3 regions of the Teredinibacter turnerae T7901 genome follow, and region 3 is predicted to be linked to each of the others. Evidence: riboswitches for the same ligand, from Rfam matches in the RefSeq annotation. Region 3 holds a riboswitch; each other region holds the start of a gene.

Region 1 (6,725 bases), 1.4 Mb from region 3:
ATTCTCAACATGAAACAACAACCTCAAGCGTAGTAGAAGAGCCATTTCTCATGGCTGAACCCGGATTCTTAAGCCCCACTGTGTCGCGGCTTTTATCTGGGCATCGAAATAAACCGGGCATTATAGAGTTTAGACAGACTTCGGTAAACAATTGAAATAACAACGACTTATTGTAAAGAGATGGTTTACAGCCAATACCGCAAGATTGAGAATGTCCGGCTGGCACGCAGCAGCGCGCTTAAACGTTTGACAGGAGATAGTGATGACAGATCCGCACAGCAATACACCCACGAGAGAAATCATTTCAGTTGCGGAGCTGAATCGTCGTGCGCGAAGCCTGCTTGAGCTGCACCTGCCACTTCTGTGGGTAGAAGGAGAAGTTTCAAACCTGAGCCGTCCGAGCTCTGGGCATTGGTATTTCACGCTCAAAGACGCCGCAGCCCAGGTGCGTTGCGCAATGTTTCGCAACCGCAACGCGCTGGTTCGATTCTCGCCAAAATCCGGTGACAAAGTTGTGGTGCGCGCCCGTACCAGCATCTATGAAGGCCGCGGCGACTACCAACTCATAATCGAACATATGGAGGATGCGGGCTTCGGTCTGCTGCAACGACAGTTCGAAGCTCTCAAGCAAAAGCTGGCAGGTGATGGCCTGTTCGCGCCGGAACACAAACGGCCTCTGCCGGTGCTCCCTCAGCATATCGCCGTGATTACATCTCCGAGTGGTGCCGCTATTCAGGATGTCCTGTCCGTATTAAAAAGGCGATTCCCGGCAACGATGGTTACGGTGCTGCCCGTCGCTGTGCAAGGAGAAGGGTCAGCCAAGCAAATCATTGATGCGCTTCGAACAGCAAATCAGAGCAATCACTTTGACGTAATCTTGCTGTGCCGTGGTGGCGGCTCCATCGAAGATTTATGGAGTTTTAACAGCGAAGCCCTGGCGCATGCAATATTCGACTCGAAACTGCCGGTCGTCAGTGCTGTCGGCCACGAGATCGACTTTACCATTGCTGATTTTGTGGCCGACGTGAGAGCGCCAACCCCGTCCGCAGCAGCAGAGTTGCTCAGCCCGGATCAAGCCGACTATCTGTCGTCGTTAGGTCACCTCGAACGCCGTTTTCAGCGCGCGATCAGCGCGCACATTGGTACGGCCAGACAGCAGTTACTTTCTCTCCAACGCCTGTTACGCCACCCGGGCCAGCAGCTACAAGCATGGAGCCAAAGGCTCGATCATTTAGAAATTCGGCTCCACAAAAGCTGGCAGAAGAAAATAGCGGCCGATAAAAAACAGCTGGAACACACACAACAACGGTTTCTCACCCAAACCCCTGCACTCAAACTCAGCCGCAGCAAACAGCAACTCACGAGTTCTGAGCAGCGACTGGAACAGGCGCTACGCCGCACCTTGAAAGATCAAAACGCGCGTATGCAGAAGGCCATGGCGCTGTTAAATATTGTTAGTCCACTGAACACTTTGGAACGAGGCTATTCGATAACCCGCAACGCGATCGGCGAAGTGGTCCGCAACAGCGATCACGTTAACGAAGGTGAAATGCTGAACATCACCCTGCACCAGGGAGCGCTGAACGCGCGAGTATTGAAAAGCTCAGGCACTGAGAGCCAGTAAGTAGTCGGATGCTTCGAGCACCGCGCCACGCAATGGCTGGCAGCGCCAGTCATCTTCGAGCAAATGGGGCGAGCTCATTAATTCGAGTAAAGTTATAGCGCGGCCAGGTGCAAGGTTTATCGCATTTATGCCCGCTGCGAAGTGGTCCATGGGGAAATTTTTTACCGCCGCAACGAATTGCGGTGCCCGGGTGACGAAAACGCGAATCAAGCCGTCACGAATATCAGAATTGTAGGCAATTTGACGCATTCCACCGACGCAAGAAAATCGATTAACAAACATTAATTGTGCGAAAACCAGAAAAACCCCGGGAATAATATGGCCGCGTTCCAGCAACTCAATAATCGTACGTGGCGTCAATTCAATTTCTATTTCACCAGCCAGCAGACGGTCCTTTTCAAGCTGCAAAATCGGCCGCATTTTTTGATTGTGCTGCAGCCAGAAAAAACAGGTCCCCGTCTCTCTTTGCCTGTCCCAACAGCCGCCCACCCCTTCCAGTACATCCAGCACTTCGCTGCGTACATCCGGATCGAACAGCACCGCGTGTATTAACGAATTCGAATCCCGCAGACTTTCCACCAACAACGGCAAGATAACATCGCTAATATTCAACTGAATCAGCGGATGGGCGGGAAATAATTGCGCCCACGCCAGATGATTGAGGACAGCACATTGCTCTCGGTAGTAGCCCTTTTCAAGGACCTTATCGGCCAAATAAAACTGCTCCACAAACTCGCATGTAAATTTGCCTAGCGGCGCCGGAATAGCACCTTTGCGTGTATCTTTGTGCAAATTTGACAACAATCCGGCTACAGCGGCCTTATCGAACCCTTCCATCTGGGAGACAAGTTTTTTCCGGCTGCTCTTGCCGAACAAGTTGTAGCTCGCCAGACCGTTGTCCGTCGGTAACAATAGCCCTCGCGGGAAAAACATATTGTCCATGGGAATCCAATCAGTCGCCAAAACCGGAATTCGCTGAGGCATGTCCGCACTTGCAACGGCAAGCAATAAAGTCTGCAGCGCAATGGGATGGAATAACGGTGCAGTGTGATGCACTGTTAAAAAGACGCGCTGAAATTCCAGTTGAGACGCAAGCTCAACTGAGTGCCCAAAATAGCGCTGCGCGACGGCTTCCAGGTGGTCAACTGCCGCCATCTGGCCTGCCGCGCTGGCCGGGTCCGGGTGATGTCGCCACAATGCCCCTGCGTAGCCACACAAAGATTCGTTCTCCCACTGGGTTAGATGGCGAGCTAACACAGGGTTGTTTGTATTCAGTCGCGCCAGGAATGACCGCCAATCCAACACCATAGACTCCCTTTAATGGCAAATTCTGGTTCGGTAAATGCCTTTACTTCCAACTCACTTGCAAACCATTAGGCATAACCTGCGTAAAGGCGGTGATCAGGCGCAAGCGTCAAATTTCACTGTACCCGAAAACCACGTGAGCGCCTGGCCGTAGATACGCACTTTCTCACCCAGCACAACGCAGGGAATTGGTCCGCCCCGCTCATTAACGGAATAACCCAATAACTCGTTTTTAGCGCACTTATCTCGCCACAGGGGTCCCAGGGCGCCATTCGCCGAGCCGCAAAAATAGTCCTCGTTTACGCCAATAGACGGCGCAAATACACGATAAACATAGTCGCTTGAACTACCTTTTGCCGTGACCAGGAGAGCACGGATTGAATTAACCAGAGGCACACTGAAATCCGGTTTGAGCGATCGCACGATATCCTCTGTCGAAAACTCCGCGATCACGTCATAAAAACTCCGATAGCACTGCAGTGGGCGCACGCCTAAAAATTTCACCACGCAGGGTACATCCACCACAGGCTTGCAAGGGAAGGCGGGAATCTCCAGCTCGAATCCCTTGTCGCGCACGCCAACCCGAACATTCATCGTGGCAAGCTGAAAATCGATATGGGGCTTGGTATGGCCGAGATATTCATAGACCACGTGAGACGCGGCAATCGTGCCATGACCGCATATTTCGACCGGATTAGTAGGGCCGTAGTGACGCAAGGTGTAAGTACCATCTAGTTCTGGCACAACAAAAGAGGTTATGGGCTGATTCATCTCGCGCGCAATCTGTTGCATATGCTGCGCGGAAGGCAACTCGGTTAACACACAAACTGCGGCTGGATTACCAGCAAAAGGCTGACTGGCAAATGCTTTAACAATAAAGAGGTTCTCAACACGACCCATTTTTAGACTCACAATCACCACAAGTGTGTCTCAACACAAACGCGCCTTGCGCCTAACGCCGTGTTAAACACCGCGCTCGCATCCTTTCTTCGTTCATTTTTACGGCAGCTATAACCTGCACATGAGTTGCCTGGACGCTTACACGCAAAATCAAGCGTCACACGGGAAGTCGTCGCTATAGCCACATGGCCCACCGAAGCATTCAACGAATGCAAAGCCAAAAATAGCGCCACTCCAATAAACATCCCGAAGGTTACTTAAATGTAGATGGCCGTTTCTTTTTTGCATTGTCTGCAACAATAATTTTTGAACCCGCGCTGCTTTTTTCTTCATAGCAAATCGACATGATTCGATGCTTGTCGCGCCACAACCCCTAGCCTTCGCAAAACTTGCAGGGAATTGCGCAGATGTTTAGACTAGCCGCTCGCTTTAAATGACTGTCGGGGTGCCAACATGACGTTGTCGGCTGAGAATATACCCGTACGACCTGATCAGGTTCGAACCTGCGTAGGCAACAATTATGACTGCTCCAACACACGACTTTTCTGTCTCCACTCGCCTGGAATCCGCGCCATTTAACATCGCAATCGCCGGCGGAGGTTTGCTTGGCAGACTTCTAAGCTGGAAGCTTTTGGAACTGGGCCACCAGGTAACGCTTTTTGAAGCCGGCAGTTTTGCGCTTCCGAAAGCTGCGGCTTATACCGCAGCGGGTATGATTTCTCCGTTCAACGAAGTGGCCGTATCGAACCGCCTGATATTTGATATCGGCATGCGCTCGGTCCGCCTCTGGGAAACCTGGCTCGGTGCCCTCCCACTCAGCTTAAGCACCATGTATCAGCGCCGAGGGTCTCTCGTAGTCTGCCACCCGCAGGACGCCAGCGAGCTGCATCAGCTGCATCAAGAACTCCAATTCCATCTCGGCGAGGACAACAGCGCGCGCTGGGTTAACAGTGACGACATCGGAAGTTTGGAGCCGGATTTAACGCAGTTCGAACAAGGTCTCTACCTTCCCTCAGAAGCGCATATCGACAACTGCGCGTTTATGGATGGCCTTCTCCACCACATTCAAAAAGCCGGTGCGATCCTGGTAGAAAATGCCCAGGTCGCGCTTAGCAGCAGCCCACAAATCAATGGCAAGCCGTTGACCGGATACGACCTGATATTTGATGTGCGCGGCTTTGGCGCGAAAGAAAGTAACCCGCAGGTACGCGGTGTGCGCGGCGAAGTACTTTGGGTGGAAACCCGCGAAGTGGCGTTCACCCGTCCGGTTCGGCTGCTCCACCCGCGCTACAAACTCTATGTCGTGCCCCGCGCGAACCACAGCTATATCCTCGGCGCGACCGAAATCGAGAGCGAGGATTTGACACCGGTGAGCATCCATTCTTGCCTTGAGCTAACCAGTGCACTCTATACCTTGAACCCGGCCTTTGCCGAGGCGCGTATCACCAAGTTAGATGTCAATCTCCGCCCAGGCCTTATGGACAACATGCCCCATATCGACACCACTATCTGTGGCGAAGTCCCTGTTATCGCTATAAATGGGCTCTACCGCCACGGCTATCTGCTCGCCCCCACGCTCGTTGAGCACGCTCTAGCCCAGTTAAATGAAGCTGCGCCAGCGCTGCCGTTCACAGCTCAACTGGTTAACTCGGTGAATCCTGATGTCTCACATGCACATGATTGAAATTAGTTTGAATGGTGAACTCATGCAGGTGCCCGCCGGCTCATTACACACGCTGATAGCCAACACCAATCCGCCGGGGCAACCGGTTGCGGCTGCAATTAATGGCGAATTTGTTCCCCGCAGCCAGCACCAGCAAACCCAACTGCAGGACGGAGACCTGGTTGATCTGGTCAGTCCGGTCGGCGGAGGCTAGGGCCTGCTGCGCACAACAATCCCCTACTCACCAGGCGCAAAACGAGACAAGCATGCAAGATTCTGCAATTTCCGAAGATGTGTTAACCCTGTACGGTAAAACTTTTTCCAGTCGCCTGCTGCTCGGCACCGCACTATATCCGTCGCCGCAGTCGATGCTGGACTCCGTCGCCGCATCACACTGCGAAATAGTCACGCTTGGTCTGCGCCGCCAAAACCCCAACATCAACGGCGGGCAAACCATCTGGCAGGCAATTCAACGCACAGGCTGCACTTTGCTGCCAAACACTGCCGGTTGTAAAAGCGCGAAAGAGGCAATCAACCTGGCGGAAATGAGCCGCGAAATGTTTGAGACCCCGTGGATTAAGCTCGAGGTTATCGGCGATGACTACACCCTTCAGCCAGACCCTTTCGAACTTGTGGAAGCGAGCCGCGAACTCGTTAAACGAGGTTTTAGTGTACTGCCCTATTGCACCGACGACCTGATACTCTGCCAGCGCCTCTTAGACGCAGGCTGTCAGGTTCTTATGCCCTGGGGCGCTCCGATTGGCACAGGGCAAGGTCTGCTCAACCGCTACAATCTGCGCTCGATTCGCGAGCGTTTGCCGGAAATACCAATGATCGTGGATGCAGGACTCGGCGCCCCATCGCACGCTGCGGAAGCTATGGAAATGGGATTTGATGGTATATTGTTGAACACCGCCGTTGCCAAAGCCCAGCAACCACCGCTGATGGCGAAAGCCTTTGCCAATGCAATCCGGGCTGGGCGCGACGCCTGGCACGCAGGATTAATGCAAAAACGCCAAACGGCAAGTGCCAGCACGCCGACCATTGGCCAACCATTCTGGCACCAGAAATAATGAACGAAACCGATCCAACCGATTTTTTTTACCTGCGCGAAGCCACTGTTTACAGGGGCGCAGAGCCCGCCCTCCACCAAATGAATCTGACCCTGCGTACTGGCCAACACACCGCCATACTCGGCCCCAATGGTGCGGGCAAATCGACGCTGTTGAAGGT
Region 2 (6,725 bases), 2.2 Mb from region 3:
GCAGTACGCTTTAAATAAATTGGAAATACACTGTGCAGAAAATAACGCGCGAAGTCGCGCGATAGCGGAACGCCTTGGCTTTACCTATGAAGCGACTCTACGCGAGTGTGAATGGCTGTATTCCAAGTACGTAAACCACGCCATTTATTCTATGTTGGCAAGCGAATACGGCAGTGAATAGGGTTCGGCCCGACTGCCAGGCCATAGTACCCCCTGCTCCGTCAGGTTTCTCGCCCGAACCAAAATAAGCACTGCCACTGTCAAGTTCAGCAGTAACCCACCCCATATCAACAGCGCAATCGTAGAATCGGTAAGCCATCGCTCCCCGAAAAAAACGACCCTGGATATAACAACCAACCGTTATGTCGCAAGCACCGGCATCGCCAGATAGTGCTGTTCAGCGCCACAGCTCGCGTCACTGCCCACAGGCCGCAACATTAGATAGAATCGTAGTACGCCAAAAGCGATTACCGAAAGTCGCATGCTGGCTAACCATTCGGATACCACTGGTTAGCGTATTTTATGAAGCGCAACCTTGACCTGCCCCGATAAGGTTTAACATTCGCACAGGCTCACCATTCTTTTAGAGGCCCTATGAAAGTACTGTTAATATTAATCTGCGCAATTTCAGCTACCGCGACTGCCGCCGAGTTGAAGCCGTTTACTACCGATGGCTGTAGCCTTTTTCCAGATGGGGATACGAAAGACCATGTAAAGTGGATGGAGTGCTGTATTCGTCACGATTACGCTTACTGGAAAGGCGGCTCGGAAAACGAACGTATCCTAGCCGACGGACAGCTTCAGCGCTGCGTCGCTGATCTAGGCGAAGAAAACCTCTCCTATATTATGCATCTCGGAGTCCAACTGGGTGGAGCGCCCTATTTTCCTACCTGGTACCGCTGGGGCTATGGCTGGCCCTACATGCGCGGTTATAAAGAATTAAGTGGTGCAGAAAAAGCGCAAGTTAAAACCAGAATAATCCAACTGAATGAATTATTAACTGAATTTTTGACGGAAGAGAAATAATAGGAGTCGACTGGAATCGCATATTCGACTGAAACATCAGCCGCACGCTTGAGCCCAAATGGCTAACTAGAAAGCTGGTTCACTTTCTCCCAAAGCACCGTAAGCCAGAATATTAACTGATCCACCAGATCACCGTCGCGCAAGCGCTGGTCACTCGCGGACCACCCGGCAACAACGAGTTCAACGCAGCGCTGGTCAATTTGCGGGTGCCCCAGCGCAGCGTATTCCCAATCCAAAATCACTAAACCGGCGTCGGTTTCCAGTATATTATCCGGTATTAAATCGTGATGACTCAGCGTCGGCTCCCACGAAGGCAACGCCCGTTGCCACTGGCTACGAAACTTTTCGAGTGCCGCACCTTCAGCAAGCGTAAGCGGATGCCCTGCCCGCTTTAACTGTTGCAGGTAATTCTCCAGATACTGATAATAATCGCGAACAGGTACGCGTACCTGTTGGGACTGAATGCGCGCGAGCAGCTGTAATAATCGCTCTACCTTACGACCATCGCGCATGTCGGCGGCGGTCCAAACTCGGCCTTCCAAATAGGGGAGCAGTGCAAAACCAGACTGCCGATTGAAATAAAGAATGGGTGGTGTGCAAGCCAAGGGCCTTAACGCGTCTAAAATCGTGCGTTCAGATTCGCGATTAATACCCAACGCGTCGGCGTTGGTTGCATTTAGGCGCAACCGGTATTGCTCGCGACCGCATTGCAGCACATAGTTGCGATTGGTACGACCAGTGGTGAGTTCACAAACAATTGAGGGGACATCTGAAAGGGCAACAGGCCACTCACGCCAGGTGGCCAGTGCGCGCACTAAATGAGTGTTCACGACGCAGCGACACATTCGGTTTGTTGTTGCCACTGGCGATACCAGGTTACCGTGCCCACCACAATGAGCACCAGATAAACCACCATCAGCAGAGCAGCGCCATACAGCTCGCGGTCCCAATATAAAAACAAGGCAACGGAATCAATAACAAGCCAATACAACCAGTTTTCAAATATCTTGCGCGCAACCATAAAGGTAGTAATCACACTACCCCAAGTCGTAAAAGAGTCCAGGTAGGGCCAGGCAGCCTGGGTGTGCGACGTCAGCAAGTATCCACTTACCAGTGTAAGCAGTGCAATCCCGCCAATGGCAAGCGTGTGGGTGCGCAAAGGCCAGGTCGTAATAGGCAGTACCGGTACATCCCCTCGCCGTTGCCAACACCAGAAACCATAGGCCGCCATCGCCATGTAATACACGTTTAATACAGACTCCATTACCAGGGATACATCGAAAAACACCCACGCAAATAGCGCCGTGCTTAAAAACGCGCACGGCCAACACCAGATACTCTGACGCATCGCCAATATCAGGTAGGCCAAACCCAGTGCGACGGCTGCGAGTTCAGCTGCCGACTGTTGCAAAAAAGCGTGAAGCCCCTGTTGGAAAAACTCAACCACTATAGAGCCTCGTAGGAAGGCAGAAATTTAGCAACGAAGACACTGCGGCCAAACTGATTGTAACCCCAGGCAATAACCTCGTTAAGCATTGCCATTACAACGGGGTAATCGCCCATCACCACTGTTGCCGTCGGAAAGGTTTCAACTTTAATGTCGCTGTAGCTATTCAGTTTATCGATCACCTGTTTAATTGCGGCGATATGATCAGTTTGCTGCAAGGGGTAGTAGGTTAACTCAACACTAAGTTTCATAATCCAGGCTCCTTAAAATTCGTAGCTGATACTGGCACCCATAGTACGCGGCGCGCCTTTCTGGGTATACGGTTCGGGCGCGTAGCCATTACGCGGATCGTTGCCGTAGTCATGGCTGAAGTAAAACCCACGAGTTTCAACAGTTTCGTCGGTAATATTTTTAATCCACAGCGCCAGGGTCGCGGCACCAAGCGCATATTCAGCACGGGCGTTTAGCAATGTGTAGGCATCGCTTTGTTCGTTATGGCTTTCGGAAAAATAAAAGCTGTCTTTCCCTTCAACCTCCAAACGGAACATCAAACCCGCTGGCAACCGATAGTTTGCCGCTACAAAATATTGGGTTTTTGGCGCGTGGGCTTGCGGTCGTTGGCTCATATCGTAGCAGCGGCCATTGGCCAGATCAGAATCCACATGGCTGCAATTTAAATAGGTGTCATAACCGGTTTCGAGCAATGCGAGGGTACCGACAATTGACAACGCATCGGTAGCGTACCAGCGCAATTCGGTTTCCAGACCATAGTTTTCGCCACCGGGGGCATTATCAATTAAATCGACAAACTGCGTCGTGTTGTCGATTTGATAGGAACGCGACTGTTTTATTTGAATATCACTGCGTTCTTGATAAAACACGGCCGTGCTGAACTGCAGCGTGTTGTTCCAATGCGCTTTCCAACCCAGTTCATAGTTGTGCATGGTTTCGGTGTCGAATGTTTTATCGGCAGCGTTTAAGTCCGGATCTGGACTAAACCCCAGCACTTTGTAACCGCGCGATACCAACGCATAGACAAAATGGTTACTCGCTGCTTGATACTCAATAGCAATTTTGCCACCCCACAAATTGTCCTCCGGTGCAAACTGCTCATTCTGACTATCGCTAAAATCAGCGGTAAAGCGTTCTAAACGCGCACCGGTTATAAGGGTCAGCCGATCGCCCACGGGAATATCCAGCTGCCCGTAAACTGCAGTATTTTCGGTTTGGTAATCGCTGGAATAGGTAGAGATCTCAGGGGTCGCGACAGGCAGATAGGGATCGCCATCTGGGTCGTTATTAACGTAGGTCCGCAGTAAATCCACCGTTTGATCACGATGATACAGCCCCATCGCCCAGCGTACCCCTTGCTCTTCCGGCTTGGAGAGCAGGCGCAGGTCTATGGTGAGATTATCGTTATCACGTAAATAGTTATCGGTCGTGGAATATTGATAGTAAGCGCAGTCTGAGTCTATCGAGCAAATATCCCGGTAGGACCAATCTTCATCATACCCGTATTCAGTTTGGCTGTTTGCATAGCTCAATAATCCGGTAACATCGGCAAAGCTGAGACCTGTGTAGTCAGCTTTTAACGCATGAGCATGCGTTTCCTGACGGTCGTGGCCGGGTTCGTCGGATAGGGTTGTGCGGTTGTTATCCAGACTAAAGGCGTCGTAACCGTTATCGATATCGATGTAATAGCTGGTCAAGCTAAGACTCAACGTGCTCGAAATATCAAAACGCAAAAGGTTGCGCAGGTTTAACTCGTCGATATTATTGGTATCGTCGCGACCGAGATATGCATTCTCGATGTAGCCGTCACTCACATTGCGTTGCGCCGCCAATCGCCATCCGACATTTTCTGCCAGAGGCGCGTTGACCATGCCACTGACATCGTAGCTGCCGTAATTGCCAACACCGACGTTTATCCTCCCTTCGGTTGCATCCGCTGCGCCGTTACCGGTGACATTGATCATACCCGCTAACGCATTGGCTCCGTATAGTGTGCCCTGCGGGCCACGGAAAATTTCGACTTGTGCAGTATCCAGTGTGGCCACGCCAGTCGCCAGTCCAGTGAAGTCGATTCCATCGACGATTACCCCCACAGAAGGGTTCATCGGCGATTCAAACTGACTGCGTTCACCTATACCGCGAATCTGGATAAACCGGCCACGCGATGCGCCGGTCGAGAAGTTTACGTTGGGAGCTACATTCAATATATCTTCTAGATTTTTTGCATTGCGCTGAGCGATAGCATCCGCGCTGATAACACTAACACTGTTGGCCAGGGTGAGCTGATTGACCTGGCGCAGTTCACCGGTTACCAGGACTTCTTCCAATGCGGGGGGCGTGGCATAAACCACACCGGAAAGCAGGGACAAACACAGGGGAAAATACGAGCGATTCATTACAGGTCTTCCTAATAAATTTAACAGGAGACCCGGTAGTTTTCTAAGCGGGAAACTTCACTTACACAGAGGCAAATCCTATTCCTACGCCGGTACTAGCCGGATCAGGTTCAAAGGGTTCGGGTAATCCCGTCTCAGATTGCACCGTGCGACGGCCAATCACCCCTAAGGACAGCGCCATTGTACTATCAACGTCAATTGCTTCCAAATAATCCTGCGGGAGACTTATCCTGCCTCAAGGATCTTCCGGCCGCGGAACACGATTTACCGCACCGCAGCAAATCACCAGCCTGGGCTTAGCAATCTGCTTGGCACCCTCTTTTCGAGCACTTTTCATACATTTGGAGTCTAAGAACCCGGTAAACGCTATCTTTATTATTCCACCTCTCGATCAAACTCGCAGCCAGCCAAAGCTTGGCTATAGTTATATCGCGCAGCTTAAGCCCCAGGGCAGTATTAACCCTGTTATTCACGGCAAGGTTCAACCCCAGCTTTACCCCTCGAAGGAGGATGTTTGAGTTTTCAAAGCGGTGTTTCGAAAAGGCTCAATGCATCTGCATTTGCGCCACAGGCTCGCAGGGCGACTTTGACGATCCACGTGATTGCGTTTGCCGTCACCGTGACCTTTTCGCTACATCACCTGGTGTTCGACAGCCTGCTGATTGGCTGTTTTGCGACGCTCTCAGCCTTGGGCTGCAGTCTCTCCACTCTCGCCCTGTTTCACGGCAAACCGCGCGCTATCAACTATTACGTGTTCTTCCTATTTCAATACCTGGCGCTCACCGGTACTTGCTACCTGTACGGTCTGCGAGGCATTGTCCTTATTTACCCTATAACCGCGGCGCTGTTTTATATACTCACTTACAAACACGCCTACTTTTTAGCGCTCATATTTTTTGTTAGCGGAATGATTGCCTCCATCAATCATTTCCCGCTGGACATGCTATTGCGTATCAGTGTTGCGCTGCTTACCTCAATTATTATCTCAGGTGGATTCGCTTATGTGGTCGAACGCCAACGAGCGCGCCTGGCATACGATGCGAATCACGATGAGCTAACCCGGATACTCAATCGCAGGGGGTTTATTACCGAACTGGAAAAAAAAATTCGGGAGACCGCGGAGCGTCGACAGGAAATTGGATTGTTCTTTATCGACCTGAATAAGTTTAAGGCGATAAACGACAATTTCGGCCACCACGTTGGCGACGAAGTACTGCGTGTGTTCGCCCACCGGGTTTCCGGCACCTTACGTACGGAAATCAGCCGTGATCAACACCCTACCCCCTATTATTTTGGTCGTTTCTCTGGCGATGAATTCGTTATCGCTTACAGGTTGAAAAATAAAGCGCAGGCAACACCTATTGGAGAACGGCTACTGAGCGTGTGTAATTCGCCAATCAAAATTGGCGAGACAACTATCGAACTTAAAATCAGTGTGGGCGTGTGTTTCGCGTCGACAACCGGTTACGATGCGGATGCGCTAATCCGCAAGGCCGACGAAGGTATGTATGTTGCCAAAGCGCGCAATAGCGGTAGTGTTTATATATGTGACTAGTGTTTGAAGCTGCTTCACCTGGGTAACGGGGCCACAACAAGAGTCGCATGAACAAGAGTCACATAAACAAGAGTCGCATTGCGCGACGATCAAATGCGCATAACCCTTGTGTAGAAATACTTCGAACTTCAGGCGCCGCCGTCTACCTTTTGCAGATCTCAGTATTTCAGTCTCACTCCCAGCGAAGCGCTAAATTGGGTATCCGCAATTCCGCCTTCTGCGGAAGCTGCAGAGGGAAAGTAGTTCTCCTGATTAAGCAGGTTCTGAAAATTCAGATAAATTTCGTGCT
Region 3 (6,725 bases):
AATTGACGATGCCAAGGCGGCATTGGATGGCGCCAAACAGATTTTGATGGAGCGCTTCAGCGAAGATGCGCAACTCCTTGAAAAGCTGCGTAATTTCCTGACCCACGAGAGCTTTTTACAAGCCAAGCTGGTCGACGGTAAAGAGCAGGAAGGCGCTAAGTTTCGCGATTATTTTGAACACAGTGAGCCGTTTGGCAAAGTGCCCAGCCACCGCGCGCTGGCGATGTTCCGCGGCCGCAACGAGGGAATTTTGACCTTGGCGCTTACCCTGGACCCCACTGCGGAGTCGCCGGTTGGCACTGTGCATCCCTGCGAGATCTCGATTGCAGAGCATTTTGACATTAAAGACCAGAGCCGCGCTGCAGACAAATGGCTAGCAGAGGTGGTGCGCTGGACCTGGCGGGTGAAGCTTTACACCCACTTGGAAACCGATCTCCTGGGCGGCCTGCGCGAACGCGCGGAGGCGGATGCTATCGAGGTCTTTGCCAGCAATCTCAAAGACCTGCTGCTGGCGGCACCGGCTGGTCCCAAAGCGACAATCGGTCTGGACCCGGGTCTGCGCACCGGGGTGAAAGTCGCCGTGGTGGATGCGACAGGCCAGGTGCTTGATCACGGGGCGATTTTTCCGACTCCGCCGCAAAACCGTGTGATGGAAGCAGAAGCCACGCTGGTGGCGCTCTGCAAAAAGCATAATGTCAGTTTGATAGCGATTGGAAACGGTACAGCATCGCGCGAAACGGATAAGTTTGTCGGCGATATGCTCAAAGCCCACAAAGACCTGAAAATCCAAAAAGTCATGGTTAACGAAGCTGGGGCTTCGGTGTACTCGGCGTCAGAGTTTGCTGCCAAAGAGTTCCCGGACCTGGACGTAACTATCCGCGGCGCTGTGTCTATTGCGCGCCGCCTGCAGGACCCGCTCGCTGAACTGGTGAAAATCGATCCGAAATCCATTGGTGTCGGTCAGTATCAGCACGATGTTTCGCAAACGCGATTGGCGAAATCACTGGATGCGGTAGTCGAGGATTGTGTAAATGGCGTGGGTGTCGAGATCAATACCGCATCGGCACCCCTACTGGCGCGGGTGGCGGGCCTTAATTCCTCGGTGGCGAACAATATTATCGACTTCCGCAACAAAAACGGCGCATTCAGCAACCGCAAACAGTTGCTGGAAGTCTCTCGCCTGGGCGCCAAGGCGTTCGAGCAGTGCGCGGGCTTTTTGCGCATCGCCAATGGCGATAACCCGCTGGATGCCTCCGGTGTGCACCCGGAAGCCTATGAAGTGGTCGAGCAGATCGCTGCGCGCAACAAGCGTGAGGTGAGAGGTTTGATCGGAGATACCGGGTTTTTACGCGGGCTGAAAGCGGGCGATTACACTAACGAGAAGTTTGGTGTGCCCACGGTGACCGATATTCTGCAGGAACTGGACAAGCCCGGCCGCGACCCGCGCCCGGAGTTTAAAACCGCGCAATTCCAGGAAGGTGTTGAGAAGGTCTCTGACCTGGAACCCGGCATGATTCTGGAGGGTACGGTAACCAACGTGACAAATTTCGGTGCTTTTGTCGATGTGGGCGTACACCAGGACGGTTTGGTGCACATTTCTGCGCTCTCCAATACCTTCGTTAAAGATCCGCGCGAAGTGGTGAAAGCTGGCGATATTGTTAAAGCAAAAGTGATGGAAGTGGATGTGGACCGCAAGCGGATCGCGCTGTCCCTGCGGCTGGACGATACGCCCGGAGAAAAAACCAGCACTGCGGGTCAGCCTCGTCGCGCGCCGAAGCAGCGTCAGGCGCACGGTGCGCAGCCGAAAACTGGGGCTCCCAAAAACGGGACTATGGCAGCGCTGTTTGAAGCGGCGGCGAAAAAGCAAAAGCGTTGATCGGCGAGTTTCTCACCAGCTAAACCGGTGGGGAATACATGACAACGCAGTTGAAAGGCGTTAAAAAAGGCGGCCCCTGTAGAGGAGCCGCCTTTTTTGTTTGCCTGTGCGAGCTTGAGTGTTGCTTACATGCTCACAGTAACGTTGCGGCTGGTGTCCAGCCATTGGTTCAATTCCGCCACATCTTCGGACGAGAGGGTGCCTGCTGCTTGTTTCAACTCCAAGGTGCTTAAAACATATGAGTAGAGGGCGTCGTAGTAGTCGCGTTGTGCACGGTACAGGTTGCGCTGCGCGTTCAATACGTCCACCAGGTCGCGTGTACCAACGTCGTAGCCCGCCTGGGTCGCTTCCAGCGCGCTCTGGTTGGAAACAATCGCTTGAGAGCGTGCTTTAACTGTGGCCACATTGGTCAAGACTGTCAGGTGGCGCGACCGGGTTTGCTGGATCACGTCTCGCTGGGTTTGGCTCATCACCTCCCGCGCAGCAATATATTGCTTGGCCGCTTGACGTCGACTGGCTGAAGTACCGCCGCCGTTGAAAATAGGCACTGACAGGACTACGCCAATTGATTGCTCCTGGGTGTCGAACTCGCCATCTTGTCCAAAGTTCTGGCTGTAACCTTCATTAGTGTAATCGGAGTACCCGGCTTCGAAGGTGACAGTTGGCAGGTGGTTTGCTGTCGCAGCCTTTTTGTTAAATTTGGCGGCATCGGCATTCAACTTTTCCACTTGCAGTGTGTTGTTGTTTTTCAGAGCCATTTCTACCCAAGCCGTGCGTTCTGCGGGTACTGGGCTGGCAACCGGCAAATCTTTCTTGAGCGGAGCCAGGCTGGACTGCGGACGGCCTGTCAAAACTTCAAGCGCCTCGAAACTAATGCCCAACTGCCCTTCCGCTAACAGGCGCTCTGCTGTGGCAGAATCGAACACCGCTTGCGCTTCGTGTACTTCAGTAATGGCTGTCAGCCCCACTTCGAAACGCTGGCGGGTTTGCTCGAGCTGGTGCGAGAGTGCGTTTTCTTCGGCTTTCGCGGTGGAGAGGTTATCCACGGCTTGCAAGGCGTCGAAGTAGGCGGTGGCGGTGCGCAGAATCAGGCTTTCCTCTGCGATATCAAACCGCTCTTCGGCGATATCTGAGGTTGCTCGTCCATTCTGGTAGCGGTACCAGGAATTCATATTGAACAGTGGCTGTTTCAAGGTAACCTGATAGCCGCTGGTAGTGCCGTCGACTGAGCTTTCGTCCAGATCGGTGCCATCGTCCAGCTTGCCCGAGCTATCGGTCGTTTTGTCGGTATAGCTCGCAGTTGCGTTCACGGATGGAAGCAATCCCGCGAGGCCAATTTTGCTGCTTTCTTTGCCAGCATCCAGGTTTGCTTGTGCAGCTTTGTAGGTGTGATCGCTTTCCAGCGCCTGTTGATAAATTTCTTCGAGCGTGGCCGCCTGGATACTGGTTGTTAATCCGCCAATCGCCACCGGCAATAAAATGGCAATGCATTTTTTGATCATGGGAACTTCCTGACTCTAAATAATGGTGAACCGCAGCCAGCCGGCCGCATGAGATAGTGTGTCGTAAATTCTGGTTTGTGCCATTGCAGGCCGACCCCGCCAACACCAAAGTTTTCAACTTCAACGGGCTGCAAAAATCCGCATGCAGTCTACGTCTAACGCCAAGCGCAGATTAGAACACGAAGCCTGTTAAGAAAATGTCAATCTAATAAAAAACGTGAAACGCCTTTACACCATTGGCGCAACTTCATACACTCGTCGGCCAATTAACACTTGTCGGGGTGCCGTTTTACGGCTGAGAAATACCCGCTGACCTGATCTGGATAGTACCAGCGTAGGGAACAAGTTGCCCGCCTTGCTTGCGCCTGCTTCTTCCCCCGTCACAACACCCAATGAATACGCAAATACCTGTGGTGCTTGCTATTGCCGGTAGTGACCCTCTCGGTGGCGCCGGTTTACAAGCCGATATTAAAACTGCTGCCGCACTCGGTGGCTACTGCTGTACCGTGACCACGGCCCTGACCGCGCAGAACAGCCGCGGTGTCAGTGCTGTGTGGCCAGTCGCGCCGGAACAACTGCGTGCGCAATTTAGCGCCGTAACCGAGGATATAACGCCGGGGGCAATCAAAGTCGGCATGCTGGGCAACGCCGCTTTAATTGCTGAACTCGCAAATTTACTGCGTACTCAGCCCAATGTTCCGGTTGTACTCGATCCAGTTCTCGCGGCCACTGCAGGCGGTGATCTGCTCTCCAACGCGAGCGGCGAATTAGTGGCACAGCTACTGCCGCGTGTCACTTTACTTACCCCGAATCTACACGAAGCGAGCCGTTTACTGAACTGCCCACCAGCGCTTGATGAAAGTGACATGCTTGTGCAAGCAAAAGCTCTGCGGGAAATGGGGCCACGAGCTGTGTTAATCAAGGGCGGCCACCTGGCATCGAGCCGCGCGATCGATATTTTGCTGAGTGAAACGAATACAGTCCAACGTTTCGCAAGTCCTCGCTTAGCAGCGCGAAATACTCATGGCACTGGGTGCACCCTGGCGACTGCTATAGCTACCGGTCTGGCGGCAGGGCATGCGCTACCAGTCGCAGTTGCGTGCGCCAAACGGTTTATCCAGCAGGCTATTGCACACGCAGACAGTTTGAACCTGGTCGACGAAAACGGGCCGCTGCAGCATTTCTTTGCAGTTTCTGATTCCTCACGATTGCCGTGATATTTAATTTTTTACGCACAGATTCATCTTTCAGAAATTTAATGGAAGACTCGAACACCAAAAACTAAACCTCCAACACGAGAGAGAACCCAATGGCCGCGAATGAAAAAACCTACTTGAGTGAAACCGCCAAGGTGGACCAATCGTCTGTACAACCCTTCCCAAATTCCAGCAAAATTTATGTCGAGGGTTCGCGCAGCGATATTCGCGTTCCAATGCGGGAAATCTCACTCGCGGACACGCCCACCGATTTTGGCGGAGAGCAAAATCGACCGGTGCGAGTGTACGATACCTCCGGCCCCTACACCGATCCAGAGGTGCAGATCGACCTGCGCACTGGCTTGCCCGATGTGCGTTCGCGCTGGATTAATGAGCGGGGCGATACCGAAGCGCTGGCGGAGAAGAGTTCGCTGTTCGCCACACAGCGACTGAACGACCCCGCACTCGCCAGCCTGCGTTTTCAGCATTTACGCACACCCCGCCGCGCGAAATCCGGGGCTAATGTTTCGCAAATGCACTACGCCCGGCAAGGCATTATTACTCCGGAAATGGAATATATCGCCATTCGCGAAAATATGAGTTTGCAGCAGGCACGTGAACAAGGCGTGTTGCAGGAGCAGCATGCGGGGCAGGCGTTCGGCGCAGCGATTCCAGACGAAATTACGCCGGAGTTTGTGCGCTCAGAAGTTGCGCGTGGCCGCGCGATTATCCCCGCGAACATCAATCACCCGGAGCTGGAGCCGATGATTATCGGTCGCAACTTTCTGGTGAAAATTAACGGCAACATTGGCAACAGCGCACTGGGCTCGTCGATCGAAGAGGAAGTGGCCAAGCTCACCTGGGGAACCCGCTGGGGCGCCGATACCATTATGGATTTATCCACCGGTAAAAATATTCACGAAACGCGCGAGTGGATTATTCGCAACGCCTCGGTGCCGATTGGTACCGTTCCCATCTACCAGGCGCTAGAAAAAGTGGATGGTATTGCCGAAGATCTCACCTGGGATATTTTTCGCGATACCTTAATCGAGCAGGCGGAGCAGGGTGTTGACTACTTTACGATTCACGCTGGTGTACTGCTGCGGTACGTACCGCTAACGGCCAAGCGGGTGACGGGTATTGTGTCGCGCGGCGGTTCAATTATGGCGAAGTGGTGTCTTGCCCATCACCAGGAAAACTTCCTGTATACCCACTTTGAAGACATCTGCGAGATTATGAAAGCTTACGATGTGAGCTTTTCTCTCGGCGATGGCTTGCGCCCAGGCTCTATAGCCGATGCCAACGACGAAGCGCAGTTTGGTGAACTTGAAACCCTGGGTGAGCTGACCAAAATTGCCTGGCAGCACGACGTGCAGACCATGATCGAGGGCCCGGGACATGTGCCCATGCAAATGATAAAAGAAAACATGGACAAGCAGCTACGCGAGTGTGGCGAAGCGCCGTTTTATACCCTCGGCCCCTTAACCACCGATATTGCACCGGGTTACGACCATATTACCTCCGGCATTGGAGCCGCGATGATCGGCTGGTACGGCTGCGCTATGCTTTGCTACGTTACGCCAAAAGAGCATTTGGGGCTGCCCAATAAGGATGATGTAAAAGAGGGAATTATCACCTACAAAATTGCCGCGCACGCGGCAGATCTGGCGAAGGGTCACCCGGGCGCACAGATCAGGGATAACGCGCTGTCCAAGGCGCGGTTCGAGTTTCGCTGGGAAGATCAATTCAATCTTGGGCTCGACCCGGACACCGCACGCGCCTACCATGACGAGACCTTGCCCAAAGAATCGGCTAAGGTTGCGCACTTTTGCTCGATGTGTGGTCCCAAGTTCTGTTCCATGAAAATCACTCAGGAAGTGCGAGACTACGCGGCTGAGCATGGAACGGAGATTACTCCGCGCGCACCCGGCGAAGCGGAGGAGGTAGTGCGTATGGTGGATGTGGAGGCCGAAATGCAAAAGAAATCTGACGAGTTTCGCGCGCAAGGCAGCGAAATTTATTCGAAGGTGTAGCTTCAGTGGGAGTTGCCGAAGGTTTCAGTAACTCCCACTGACTGAAATGTTATACCGCTAATAACTCACAAAGGTTAGCAACTATGGCGAAGTTCGATACCGGTATGGGCAAGGAAGC

Evidence for each region. Region 3 has a riboswitch for thiamine pyrophosphate ahead of thiD (bifunctional hydroxymethylpyrimidine kinase/phosphomethylpyrimidine kinase). Riboswitches for the same ligand answer to the same signal wherever they lie in the genome.
Region 1: it holds a riboswitch for thiamine pyrophosphate, as region 3 does, so the genes downstream of both, TERTU_RS11580 (FAD-dependent oxidoreductase) here and thiD (bifunctional hydroxymethylpyrimidine kinase/phosphomethylpyrimidine kinase) in region 3, are expected to answer to the same signal.
Region 2: it holds a riboswitch for thiamine pyrophosphate, as region 3 does, so the genes downstream of both, TERTU_RS05545 (TonB-dependent receptor) here and thiD (bifunctional hydroxymethylpyrimidine kinase/phosphomethylpyrimidine kinase) in region 3, are expected to answer to the same signal.

Annotation. Positions count from the first base shown of each region.
Region 1 covers NC_012997.1:2,891,295-2,898,019, forward strand. Annotated here, with positions in the region: gene guaB (IMP dehydrogenase) at 1-11, opposite strand, end outside; gene xseA (exodeoxyribonuclease VII large subunit) at 263-1,624, shown strand; gene TERTU_RS11570 (hypothetical protein) at 1,604-2,932, opposite strand; gene TERTU_RS11575 (PhzF family phenazine biosynthesis protein) at 3,026-3,829, opposite strand; TPP riboswitch at 4,261-4,360, shown strand; gene TERTU_RS11580 (FAD-dependent oxidoreductase) at 4,350-5,513, shown strand; gene thiS (sulfur carrier protein ThiS) at 5,491-5,706, shown strand; gene TERTU_RS11590 (thiazole synthase) at 5,759-6,565, shown strand; partial or broken gene TERTU_RS11595 (ABC transporter ATP-binding protein) at 6,649-6,725, shown strand, end outside.
Region 2 covers NC_012997.1:1,304,712-1,311,436, reverse strand. Annotated here, with positions in the region: gene TERTU_RS05570 (GNAT family N-acetyltransferase) at 1-181, shown strand, start outside; gene TERTU_RS22345 (hypothetical protein) at 361-483, opposite strand; gene TERTU_RS05565 (hypothetical protein) at 595-1,026, shown strand; gene TERTU_RS05560 (choline/ethanolamine kinase family protein) at 1,089-1,856, opposite strand; gene pnuC (nicotinamide riboside transporter PnuC) at 1,853-2,473, opposite strand; gene TERTU_RS05550 (histidine kinase) at 2,473-2,724, opposite strand; gene TERTU_RS05545 (TonB-dependent receptor) at 2,737-4,881, opposite strand; TPP riboswitch at 4,946-5,058, opposite strand; gene TERTU_RS05535 (GGDEF domain-containing protein) at 5,396-6,436, shown strand; gene TERTU_RS05530 (TonB-dependent receptor plug domain-containing protein) at 6,595-6,725, opposite strand, start outside.
Region 3 covers NC_012997.1:4,332,017-4,338,741, reverse strand. Annotated here, with positions in the region: gene TERTU_RS17430 (Tex family protein) at 1-1,876, shown strand, start outside; gene TERTU_RS17425 (TolC family outer membrane protein) at 2,002-3,378, opposite strand; TPP riboswitch at 3,646-3,736, shown strand; gene thiD (bifunctional hydroxymethylpyrimidine kinase/phosphomethylpyrimidine kinase) at 3,771-4,595, shown strand; gene thiC (phosphomethylpyrimidine synthase ThiC) at 4,688-6,607, shown strand; gene TERTU_RS17410 (NUDIX domain-containing protein) at 6,691-6,725, shown strand, end outside.